One region of the Halomonas sp. EF61 genome, then DNA from elsewhere that is predicted to be linked to it. Evidence: predicted binding sites of a transcription regulator. Region 1 holds the regulator's gene; each other region holds the start of a gene.
The links. Region 1 encodes sigma-54, which starts transcription at its own class of promoters, with help from an activator protein. Its sites were predicted from a motif close to TGGCACNNNNNTTGCTNT; they were not measured.
Positions count from the first base shown of each region.

Region 2: the regulator sigma-54 is predicted to act here: its motif matches at 1,764-1,781, upstream of NFI08_RS11950 (ANTAR domain-containing response regulator).
Region 3: the regulator sigma-54 is predicted to act here: its motif matches at 1,863-1,880, upstream of speB (agmatinase).

Region 1 covers NZ_JAMSHM010000002.1:152,794-156,000, forward strand. Annotated here, with positions in the region: gene lptB (LPS export ABC transporter ATP-binding protein) at 1-327, shown strand, start outside; gene NFI08_RS09765 (RNA polymerase factor sigma-54) at 609-2,021, shown strand; gene hpf (ribosome hibernation-promoting factor, HPF/YfiA family) at 2,181-2,489, shown strand; gene ptsN (PTS IIA-like nitrogen regulatory protein PtsN) at 2,495-2,980, shown strand; gene rapZ (RNase adapter RapZ) at 3,034-3,207, shown strand, end outside.
Region 2 covers NZ_JAMSHM010000002.1:685,560-688,766, forward strand. Annotated here, with positions in the region: gene NFI08_RS11945 (nitrate reductase) at 1-1,152, opposite strand, end outside; gene NFI08_RS11950 (ANTAR domain-containing response regulator) at 1,865-2,464, shown strand; gene NFI08_RS11955 (CmpA/NrtA family ABC transporter substrate-binding protein) at 2,461-3,207, shown strand, end outside.
Region 3 covers NZ_JAMSHM010000001.1:639,339-642,545, forward strand. Annotated here, with positions in the region: gene NFI08_RS02690 (DUF805 domain-containing protein) at 1-179, shown strand, start outside; gene NFI08_RS02695 (sigma-54 interaction domain-containing protein) at 210-1,712, opposite strand; gene speB (agmatinase) at 1,944-2,894, shown strand; gene NFI08_RS02705 (YjiH family protein) at 2,987-3,207, shown strand, end outside.

The sequences.
Region 1 (3,207 bases):
CCCGGCATGAGCCTGTCCGGCGGGGAGCGGCGCCGGGTCGAGATCGCTCGCGCCCTGGCCACCGAGCCGGCCTTTATCCTGCTCGATGAACCCTTCGCCGGGGTCGACCCGATCTCGGTGGGCGAGATCAAGTCCATCATTCGTCAACTCAAGGCCCGCGATATCGGCGTCCTGATCACCGATCACAACGTGCGCGAGACCCTCGATATCTGCGATCGTGCCTACATCGTCGGCGACGGCCAGATCATCGCTGAGGGCAGCGCCGAGTCCATCCTCGCCAACCAGCGCGTCAAGGAGGTCTACCTGGGCGAGAACTTCCGCCTCTAGACCGCAGGGCCGCCCGACAGCCGCAGTCGCAGTCGCAGTCGCATCAAGCGGCCGCAACACTTGCCAGCATCAGCATCCAACCGCCGGCCCCGAAAGGGTCGGCCTCACCTTGCACACAGGGCCTCCCTCGAAAGAAGCACCTCCCCCCTACCAAGTTGTTCCACATCGACCTTTACACTCCCTCCCACAGGTCAAAAAACACCAACTTGGCAAGATGCTTGCATGTCTGATGACTCGTCGTTAGGGTAAAGCCTTTCGACAACACTGGTGGATCCCGACCCATGGCCCTCAAGGCGTCACTGCAGCTGCGCATCGGTACCCAGCTGACCATGACCCCGCAACTGCAACAGGCGATCGGCCTGCTGCAGCTTTCGACCCTGGACCTGCGCCAGGAGGTCCAGCAGGCGCTGGAGGCCAACCCCATGCTCGAACTCGAGGACGAGTTCGGCGAACAGCAGACGAGGGAAGCCGTGGAAGATGACTGGGCGGATCAGATTCCCTCGGAACTCAGTGTGGACAGCGACTGGTCCGACACCTACCAGGACCTGGGCACCACCCCCGCCGGCAGTGGCGAGGCGCCGGATTTCGAGCGCCAGGCAAGCTCCCAGTCACTGCACAGCCACCTGAGCTGGCAACTGGCGATGCTCGACGTCAGCGACCAGGAGCGCCTGATCGCCGAGAGCCTGCTCGACGCGGTCAACGCCGACGGCTATCTCGAGCAGACGCTGGATGACATTGCCCAGGGGCTCGAGCAAGACGGTCGTCGCCCCCCTCCCCTCGCCGAGGTGGAGGCGGTGCTGGTTCGGCTGCAACAGTTCGAACCGACCGGAGTGTTCGCCCGCGACCTGCGCGAGTGTTTGATGCTGCAACTGGATAGCCTGCCTCGCGATACCGTCCTGCTGCCCCAGGCCGGACGACTGGTAAGACAGTTTCTCGAGGCGCTGGCCAGCGGCGACCGACGTCTGCTGAAGCGCCGACTAGGACTCGATGACGACCAACTCGACAGCGTCATCGAGCTGATCCGGAGCCTCGACCCACGTCCCGGCAGCCAGTTCGGTGACAGCGATAACGACTACGTCATACCCGACCTGGTGGTACGCCACACCGAAGAGGGCTGGCGCGTTGAACTCAACCCGGATGCAATGCCCCGACTGCGCATCCAGCCCGACTACGCTGCACTGATTCGGCGCGCGGACAAGAGCCAGGACAACCAGTTCCTCAAGGACCACCTGCAGGAGGCGCGCTGGCTGATCAAGAGTCTGTCCAGCCGCAACGACACCTTACTGAAGGTCGGCCGGGAAATCATGGTGCGTCAGATCGACTTCCTCGAGCAGGGAGAAGCGGCCATGAAACCGTTGGTGCTGGCCGATATCGCAGACAAGGTGGAGATGCACGAGTCCACCATCTCCCGCGTGACCACCCAGAAGTTCGTGCACACGCCTCGCGGCGTGTTCGAGTTGAAGTATTTTTTCTCGAGCCAGGTCGGCCAGGATGGCGACGCCCATTCCAGTACCGCCATCCGCGCCATGATCAAATCGTTGATTCAAAAGGAACCTGCCCGCAAACCTCTGTCGGACAGCAAACTGGTGGAATTGCTGGCGGAAGACGGCGTCAATGTCGCCAGACGCACCGTGGCAAAGTACCGGGAAGCCATGAATATTCCGTCTTCCAGCGAGCGCAAGCGACTGCGCTGAGGCCTTGCGCTGCGGCGTCGCTAGCCTAGTTATCGGGAAAGCGCAAGCACTTGAAATTTCGCATGACATCTGCGTCTTTCTGCGTAGCGTCGAGGGGGTTTGCAGGATCGGAAAAAGGGTTACAATCAAGCCACCACCCGAAAGAGCAAGGAGCCTGTCATGCAAGTCAACATCACCGGCCACCACGTCGAATTGACCGATCCCCTGCGTGACTACGTACAAGAGAAGCTCACCCGTGTGGAGCGCCACTACGACAACATCACCAACGTCCAGGTGACCCTCTCGGTGGAAAAGGAACGCCAGCTGGCCGCCTGCACCCTTCACGCCGCCGGTGCCGACCTGCATGCCGAAGCGCAGGACGGCGACATGTATGCTGCTATCGACGCCCTTGCCGACAAGCTGGACCGCCAGCTGGTCAAGCACAAGGAAAAATCCCAAGCCCGCGCCCAAGGCGCCGGAATTCGCTGACTCTCATGACATTGGAAGCCATTCTCCCTCCCGAGCGCACATTGTTCGATGTCCCGGGAGGCAGCAAGAAGAGGGTGCTGGAGTTTTTCAGCACCTTCATTGCGCAGAACACCCCGAGCCTGGACAGCCAGGAGGTCTTCAGTCGGCTGATCGGACGTGAGCGCCTGGGCAGTACCGGCATAGGCAATGGCGTCGCCATTCCCCATGCCCGCAACCCCCACTGCAAGGCGCCCATCTCCGGCTTCCTCAAACTCGCGGAACCTGTCGACTTCGATGCCATCGATGGTGAGCCCGTCGATCTGGTGTTCGTACTGCTGGTACCGGAAGAGGCCGACGACGCCCATCTCGCCCTGCTCGGCCAGGTCGCCGGCGTCATGAACGACGCCGACACACGTCACCGTCTGCGCCACGCCAGCTCCCAGCGCGAGCTTCACGAGCGCCTGCAGGAAGCCATCCGCCAACAGGCGCCAGGGGACGACACTCCCTCCTGATCGCGGCCTTGCCTAGGCCATCAGCAATGGACGCCTGCCCAAGGAGACAGGACATGCAGCTCGTGATCATCAGTGGTCGCTCCGGCTCGGGAAAGTCCGTGGCCCTTCAAGCCCTGGAGGACCTGGGGTTCTACGCCATCGACAACCTTCCCGCGACCTTGCTGGGCGCCCTGGTGGACGAGCTGGAAAACGGTCATTCCCGCCGTATCGCCGTCAGCGTCGACGCC
Region 2 (3,207 bases), 530 kb from region 1:
CAGCGCCTCGGTCGACCAGAAGCGGGTCAGCCGTTCGATGGCGCCCGGGGTGTGATAGTCCATATGGGCGGCCAGCTGGTTGGCCAGCCCACCGACCTCGCGCCCGCCCATGGCGTTGGGCTGGCCGGTGATGGAAAAGGGGCCGGCGCCGGGCAGGCCAATCTTGCCGCCGGCCAGGTGGCAGTTGAGGATGGCCTGGCACTTGTCGGTGCCGCTGGTCGACTGGTTCACGCCCTGAGAGTAAAGCGTGACCACGTGCAGCTGGGTGGCAAACCAGTAGTAGAAGGTCTCGAGGCGCTCGGCGTCGAGATCGCAGGCCGCCGCCACCGCCTCGATGTCCGACGCCTCGTCCAGGGCGGCGGCAATCGTCTCTTCGGCGCCGTCCACATGGCGCTTCAGATAGACCTCATCGAGCCGTTGGCGACGGGCCATCCAGGCCAGCAGGCCATTGAACAGCAAAGCATCGCTGCCGGGACGCAGCCCCAGGTACAGATCGGCGATCTCGCAGCTATCGGTGACCCGAGGATCGATGACCACGACCCGCATCAGCGGATTGCGGGTCTTGGCCAGACGCAGCCGCTGATACAGCACCGGATGGTTCCAGGCCAGATTGGACCCCACCAGCACCACCAGTTCGGCCTCTTCCAGGTCCTCGTAGTTGCAGGGGACGGCGTCGGCGCCCAGGGTGCGCTTGTAGGCTGCCACCGCCGACGCCATGCACAGCCGCGAGTTGGTATCCAGGTGCGGTGTCCCGAGAAATCCCTTGAACAGCTTGTTGGCGACGTAGTAGTCCTCGGTCAATAGCTGCCCGGACAGGTAGCCGGCAATGGCCTGTGGGCCGCTACCCTCGGCAATCGCTCCCAGACGCTCGGCGACGGCGTCCAGCGCGCTGTCCCAGTCGGTCTCGCGACCGTCCACCCTGGGTCGCGTCAAGCGCCCCTGGCCGCCCAGAGTCTCCGCCAGGGCCGAGCCCTTGACGCACAGGCGACCGAAGTTGGCCGGGTGATCCCGATCGCCCTTGAGGGTAACCGCCTCGCCATCGCGACGTAGCTCGACGCCGCAGCCGACCCCGCAGTAGGGACAGGTGGTGCCTGTGGCCTCGCCGCCCACACCGCTGTCGATCTCCGTGCTGTCGCTATCCGTCCGGGTCATCGCGCTCTCCTGTCGGCCATCTTGCTGCTCTGGCATATCGGCGGCATCTCATCGGCAGATCATCGCTCCGCTAGCGGCCGGGCCTTGATCGGTCGGGCCTTGCTGCGGTCCAAACGCACGACGCCCATCCCGTCGAGCAAGGCTCGAGGAGATGGGCGTCGTTGCCGGATGAAATCCCGCGCTGGATTTCGTGTGTGCTAGCGCCCGTTGCGGACGAGTTGTCGAACCGGCCCACGCCGCCACCAGCGTCGGGACCCTTCCTGGCTCGGCCTAGCGATCTGGCCCGGCTTAGTGATGCCCATGGCACCACCAACGGCACTAGCTTTGCCAGTAACCAAAGCAAACCCTGTGCCAGAACACCACAATCGCCCCTTGCAGTGTGGAATGCTGGTGCCAGCCAATTGAAGCCACGACGTTTTTTTCTGCCGTTTACCCAGGCGATGGCGGCGAGAAGACGACTGACGGACCCCAGGCTCGCACCACAACGAACGATGGAGGCCACCGTTTACGCACCCTTTCGGTGCGCGAGCGCCTGCCCGGCATATCTGCGGGGGCAGGGCGGTGGCTTTGCAGGGGGTTATCTCCCTGACAGGAAACGACAAGATCGAAAATGGAACGCCTTTTGCGCTGACAGGTGCAGAGGCACCCAAGGTGCACCCCTCATCATGTCGACTCGAGCTCTATCGAGCGACAGCATCATCGAGCCACGCCCATGCCCGAACACGACACCTTGAAGGTCCTGCTGGTCGACGACGAGATAGTGCGCGCCGCCATGGTCGAAGAGGCGCTTGCGCTGGACGGACACCAGGTGGTCTGCCGACTGTCAAGCCCGGCCAGCCTCAACGACATGGTGCAGCAGCATCAGCCCGACGTGGTCATCATCGACATGGAATCGCCGGACCGGGACACCCTGGAGAGCATGGCGCTGCTGCAGCGGGAGAACCCTCGACCGGTGGTGTTCTTCGCCGACCAGCATGACCCCGAATCGCTCAAGGCGGCGGTGAAGGCCGGCGTCAGCGCCTATGTGGTGGACGGTCTGGCGGCCAACCGCGTCAAGGCGGTCATCGATGTCGCCATCGCCCGCTTCGAAGCCTTTCAGGGAATGCGCCGCGACCTCGACAAGGCACGCAATCAGCTCGCCGACCGCAAGCGCATCGAACAGGCCAAGGGCCTGTTGATGAAGCATCAGAGCTGCGATGAGGAACAGGCATACCGCATGCTGCGCAAGCTGGCCATGGACCGCGGCCAGCGCATCGCCCAGGTCGCCCAGAACGTCATCGACATCCTCAAGCCACTGGAGAAGGGATCATGAGTCCATCGCTGTCTTCTGACGCGGCCAGCACGTCCAGAACTGGCGCGCCGCATCCACCCGAGCTCGCCAGCCTGACTCTGGGATTCGTGCCACTGCTGGATGCTGCGCTGTTGATCATCGCCCGGGAAGGCGGCTTCTTCGCCGCCCAGGGAGTCGAGGTCAGCCTGTCACGCGAGAACGCCTGGTCCACCCTGCGCGACAAGGTCGCCGCCGGCCTGCTTGACGGCGCCCAGATGCTGGCGCCGATGCCGCTGGCCATGAGCCAGGGGTTGTCCCGCGCGCCTTGTGACACCCTGGCCGCCGCGGTGCTGAGCCGCCAGGGCAATACGCTGGTGCTGTCTCGCCGCCTGGCCGATGCGGTTGGCGCTTCGGTCGACAACGGGGAGCCCGACGCCTTCGGCGCGGCCAGCGAACTGGCCCGACGCTTCAAGGCCTCGCTGAAAGAAGGCACCCGGCCACGCCTGGCCATGGTCTACCCCTACTCCTGCCAGCACCTGTTGCTGCGTGACTGGCTGGCCCGCGGCGACATCGACGTCGACCGCGAGGTCGAACTGGTCGCGCTGCCGCCCCCGCGCATGGTGGACGCCCTGCGCGAAGGCGAGATCGATGGCTTCTGCGTCGGCGAGCCCTGGGGCAGCCTGGCCCAGCATCGTCAGGTGGGTCGAGTGGTGGCCAGCGGCGCGGAACTGATGCCGGCGCATCCCGAGAAGGTGCTGGGGGTGACTGCCTCCTGGGCGCGGCGC
Region 3 (3,207 bases), on a different contig from region 1:
TGATGCTGCTGGTCCCCGGCGCCAACCTGCTGCTGACGGTGGTACTCGCCATGCAGCCCGGGGAGTCCAGCGACACCGAGCACGACGAACGGGGCTCCACCAGCGGTGCAGTATTGGTGCTGAAGCCACTGCTGATCCTGGCCACCTGGGTCGGGTTCTTTTACGTCTTCCGTCAGTAGGTGCCGCAAAGCTCGGCCCTTCATCACCGGTCACCCGATCCGCAACCCATGCTGCTTGAGCTTGCGCACCACGCTTGGCTGGCTGATGCCCAGGTGTTCGGCGATGGCGTAGGTGGTGGGAAGGGTACGGCAACAGTCGGCAAGGATCTCACGCTCGCGCCGGGCCAGGGCGGCCTTCAGGCTCTCGCCCCGGGCAAGCGGCAGCTCGGGTCGAGCTGCACCTGGAGCGGATAGTGTCGCGGGTGACGTAGCGCCATCAGCCAGCGCAGCGGAGGCTCCGGTGACAGACGCCGCCGTCTGCTGCGCTTCACGCTGCTGCCCGCCGAGCTGCCCTACCGAGGCCCCCGTGGACGGCACCAGCAGATCGCCCTGGATGACATCGTCACTGGATAACCAGGCCCTTTCCAGAGTGTTTTCCAACTCACGCACATTGCCCGGCCAATCCCAGCCCATCAGCGCCTGCCACACGTCTCGCGACAGCATCTTGTCGCGTCCATAACGCCGATTGAGGCGCTTTAGCTGGCGCTCGACCAGGCCGGGAATATCCTCGCGACGCTCGCGCAGGGGCGGCAGGGTGACCGGAATCACGTTCAGCCGGTAGTACAGATCCAGGCGAAACAGGCCCTGCTCGACCCGTGCCGACAGGTCCTGATTGGTGGCCACCACCAGGCGAAAGTCGACCCGTCGCGGGGCCCTGTCCCCAAGCCGGGTAATACTGCCATCCTGGATGGTCTTCAGCAGCTTGGTCTGCACCGCCAGGGGCAACTCGCCGATCTCGTCGAGAAACAGGGTGCCGCCCTCGGCCTGCTCGATCAGCCCCTTGCGGCCCCCCGGCGCGGCGCCGGAAAACGCGCCCTTTTCATGGCCGAACATCTCCGATTCAAACAGGCTTTCGGGGATGGCGGCGCAGTTGACGTCGATAAAGGGGCCATCGCGGCGAGAACTCCAACGGTGCAGCTGGCGGGCGAAAGCGGTCTTGCCCACCCCGGACTCGCCCAGCATCAAGACCGTGGCGTCGGTGGGCGCGACCCGCTTGAGCAGCAGCGCCACCTCGCGCATCAGCTGGCTTTTCACCTCCAGGTCATCGAGCTCGGCCTCGAGTGCTTCGCTGTCGCTCTCCAGCGCATGCCCCCGGCGCAGGTGCTCGCTAAAGCGGCGCTGCAACAGCGCGTACTCCTGCTGCAGCAGCTGCAGATCGGTCAAGTCCATGGAGCGGCTGACCACCGCCACCAGCCGCTCACCCTCGAATACCGGATGGGCCTGGGCGATGACCCGGCGTCCGGTGCCGGTGCGCTGGACCAGCTGGGCCGGCCGCCCGCTGCGAATGACCTCCAGGCTGACCGACGGGGTCAGCACGCCATCGGCCTCGAGCCGCTGCACGCTGGTGGCGCAGAGCTCTTCGCAGGACATGCCGTAGACCGCCGCCGCCCCAGGACTGACGTCGCGGATACGACCGTCCGGCGCGACGATGAAGAAGTGGTCGTGGGCGGTATCGATGATGGTCTTGAGAATCTTGGTGTCGTCGTCGCTCATCCAGCGATCCATAAATGCATCATTGATTCAGAAGTGTATCACGATGCGTCGAGATCGTGATTCACTTCTGGATCACTTCTATCACCACAGCAGACCATCCCTTGGAATCTCTGCACCTCTATTACATCTTTAGTATAAATGCTCAAAAGATGGCACGGCGTCTGCATCACTCACAACAACCGTCAGGCCCAGGGCCGCGACCGTCCCCATCCACGATGCCAGGAGTTCCCTGTGAGCGACTTCAATCAACCTCTCGGCGGCAACGAGATGCCGCGCTTCGGTGGCCCTGCCACCATGATGCGTCTGCCCACCCAGACCAGCGCCGAGGGTCTGGACGCCGCCTTTATCGGCATTCCCATGGACATCGGCACCTCCAACCGCCCGGGCACCCGACTGGGGCCGCGCCAGATCCGCGACGAATCGCGCATGCTGCGCCCCTACAATATGGCCACCCGTGCTGCACCCTTCGACAGCCTGCAGGTGGCGGACATCGGCGACGTGCCGATCAACACCTTCAACCTGCCGAAGAACCTGGACATCATCAGCCGCTTCTACGACGACGTCCTGTCCCACGATTGCGTGCCGCTGACCCTGGGCGGTGACCACACCCTGACCTGGCCGATCCTGCGCGCCATCGCCAAGAAGCATGGCCCGGTCGGGCTGATCCATATCGACGCCCACGCCGACGTCAACGAGCACATGTTCGGTGAAGAGGTGGCCCACGGCTGCCCGTTCCGCCGTGCCCAGGAAGAAGGGCTGCTGGACGCCAACCGGGTCGTCCAGATCGGCCTGCGCGGCACCGGCTACGCCGCCGAGGACTTCGACTGGTGTCGCCAGCAGGGCTTCCGCGTGGTCCAGGCTGAACAGTGCTGGCACAAGTCTCTCGAGCCGCTGATGGCCGAGGTGCGCGAGCAGATGGGCGATGGCCCGGTGTACATCTCGTTCGACATCGATGGCCTGGACCCGTCGGTGGCGCCCGGCACCGGCACGGTGGAAATGGGCGGCCTGACCTCGGCCCAGGGCCTGGAGATCGTGCGCGGCGCCCAGGGGCTCAATATCGTCGGCGGCGACCTGGTCGAAGTCTCCCCGCCCTACGACCCCAGCGGCAACACCGCCCTGATGGGCGCCACCCTGCTCTATGAAATGCTGTGCGTGCTCCCCGGAGTCGCGCGCCGCGACTGAATCCTCACAGGGCCAGGGAGTGGCCCTGGCGACAGCCAACGAGGCGCCCGCGTCAGGGCGCCGACCATTACAACAGCAAAGAGTGATCGCCCATGTCCTCCCACCTGCATTCTGCCGACAAGATCACGACCGACGGGGGCAAGCTAAGCACCCATGGTCTGATCAAGTTCCTCGTCCCGTCGTTGATCGGCATCCTGCTGTTCCTGGTGCCCTTCTCGGTCGGTGATACCATCAACATCGGCATGGGTCTGGCCGCCGACTGGCTCAAGGCCACCCTCGGCGACGCCCTGCCCGCCATCGCCACCGTAGTGCT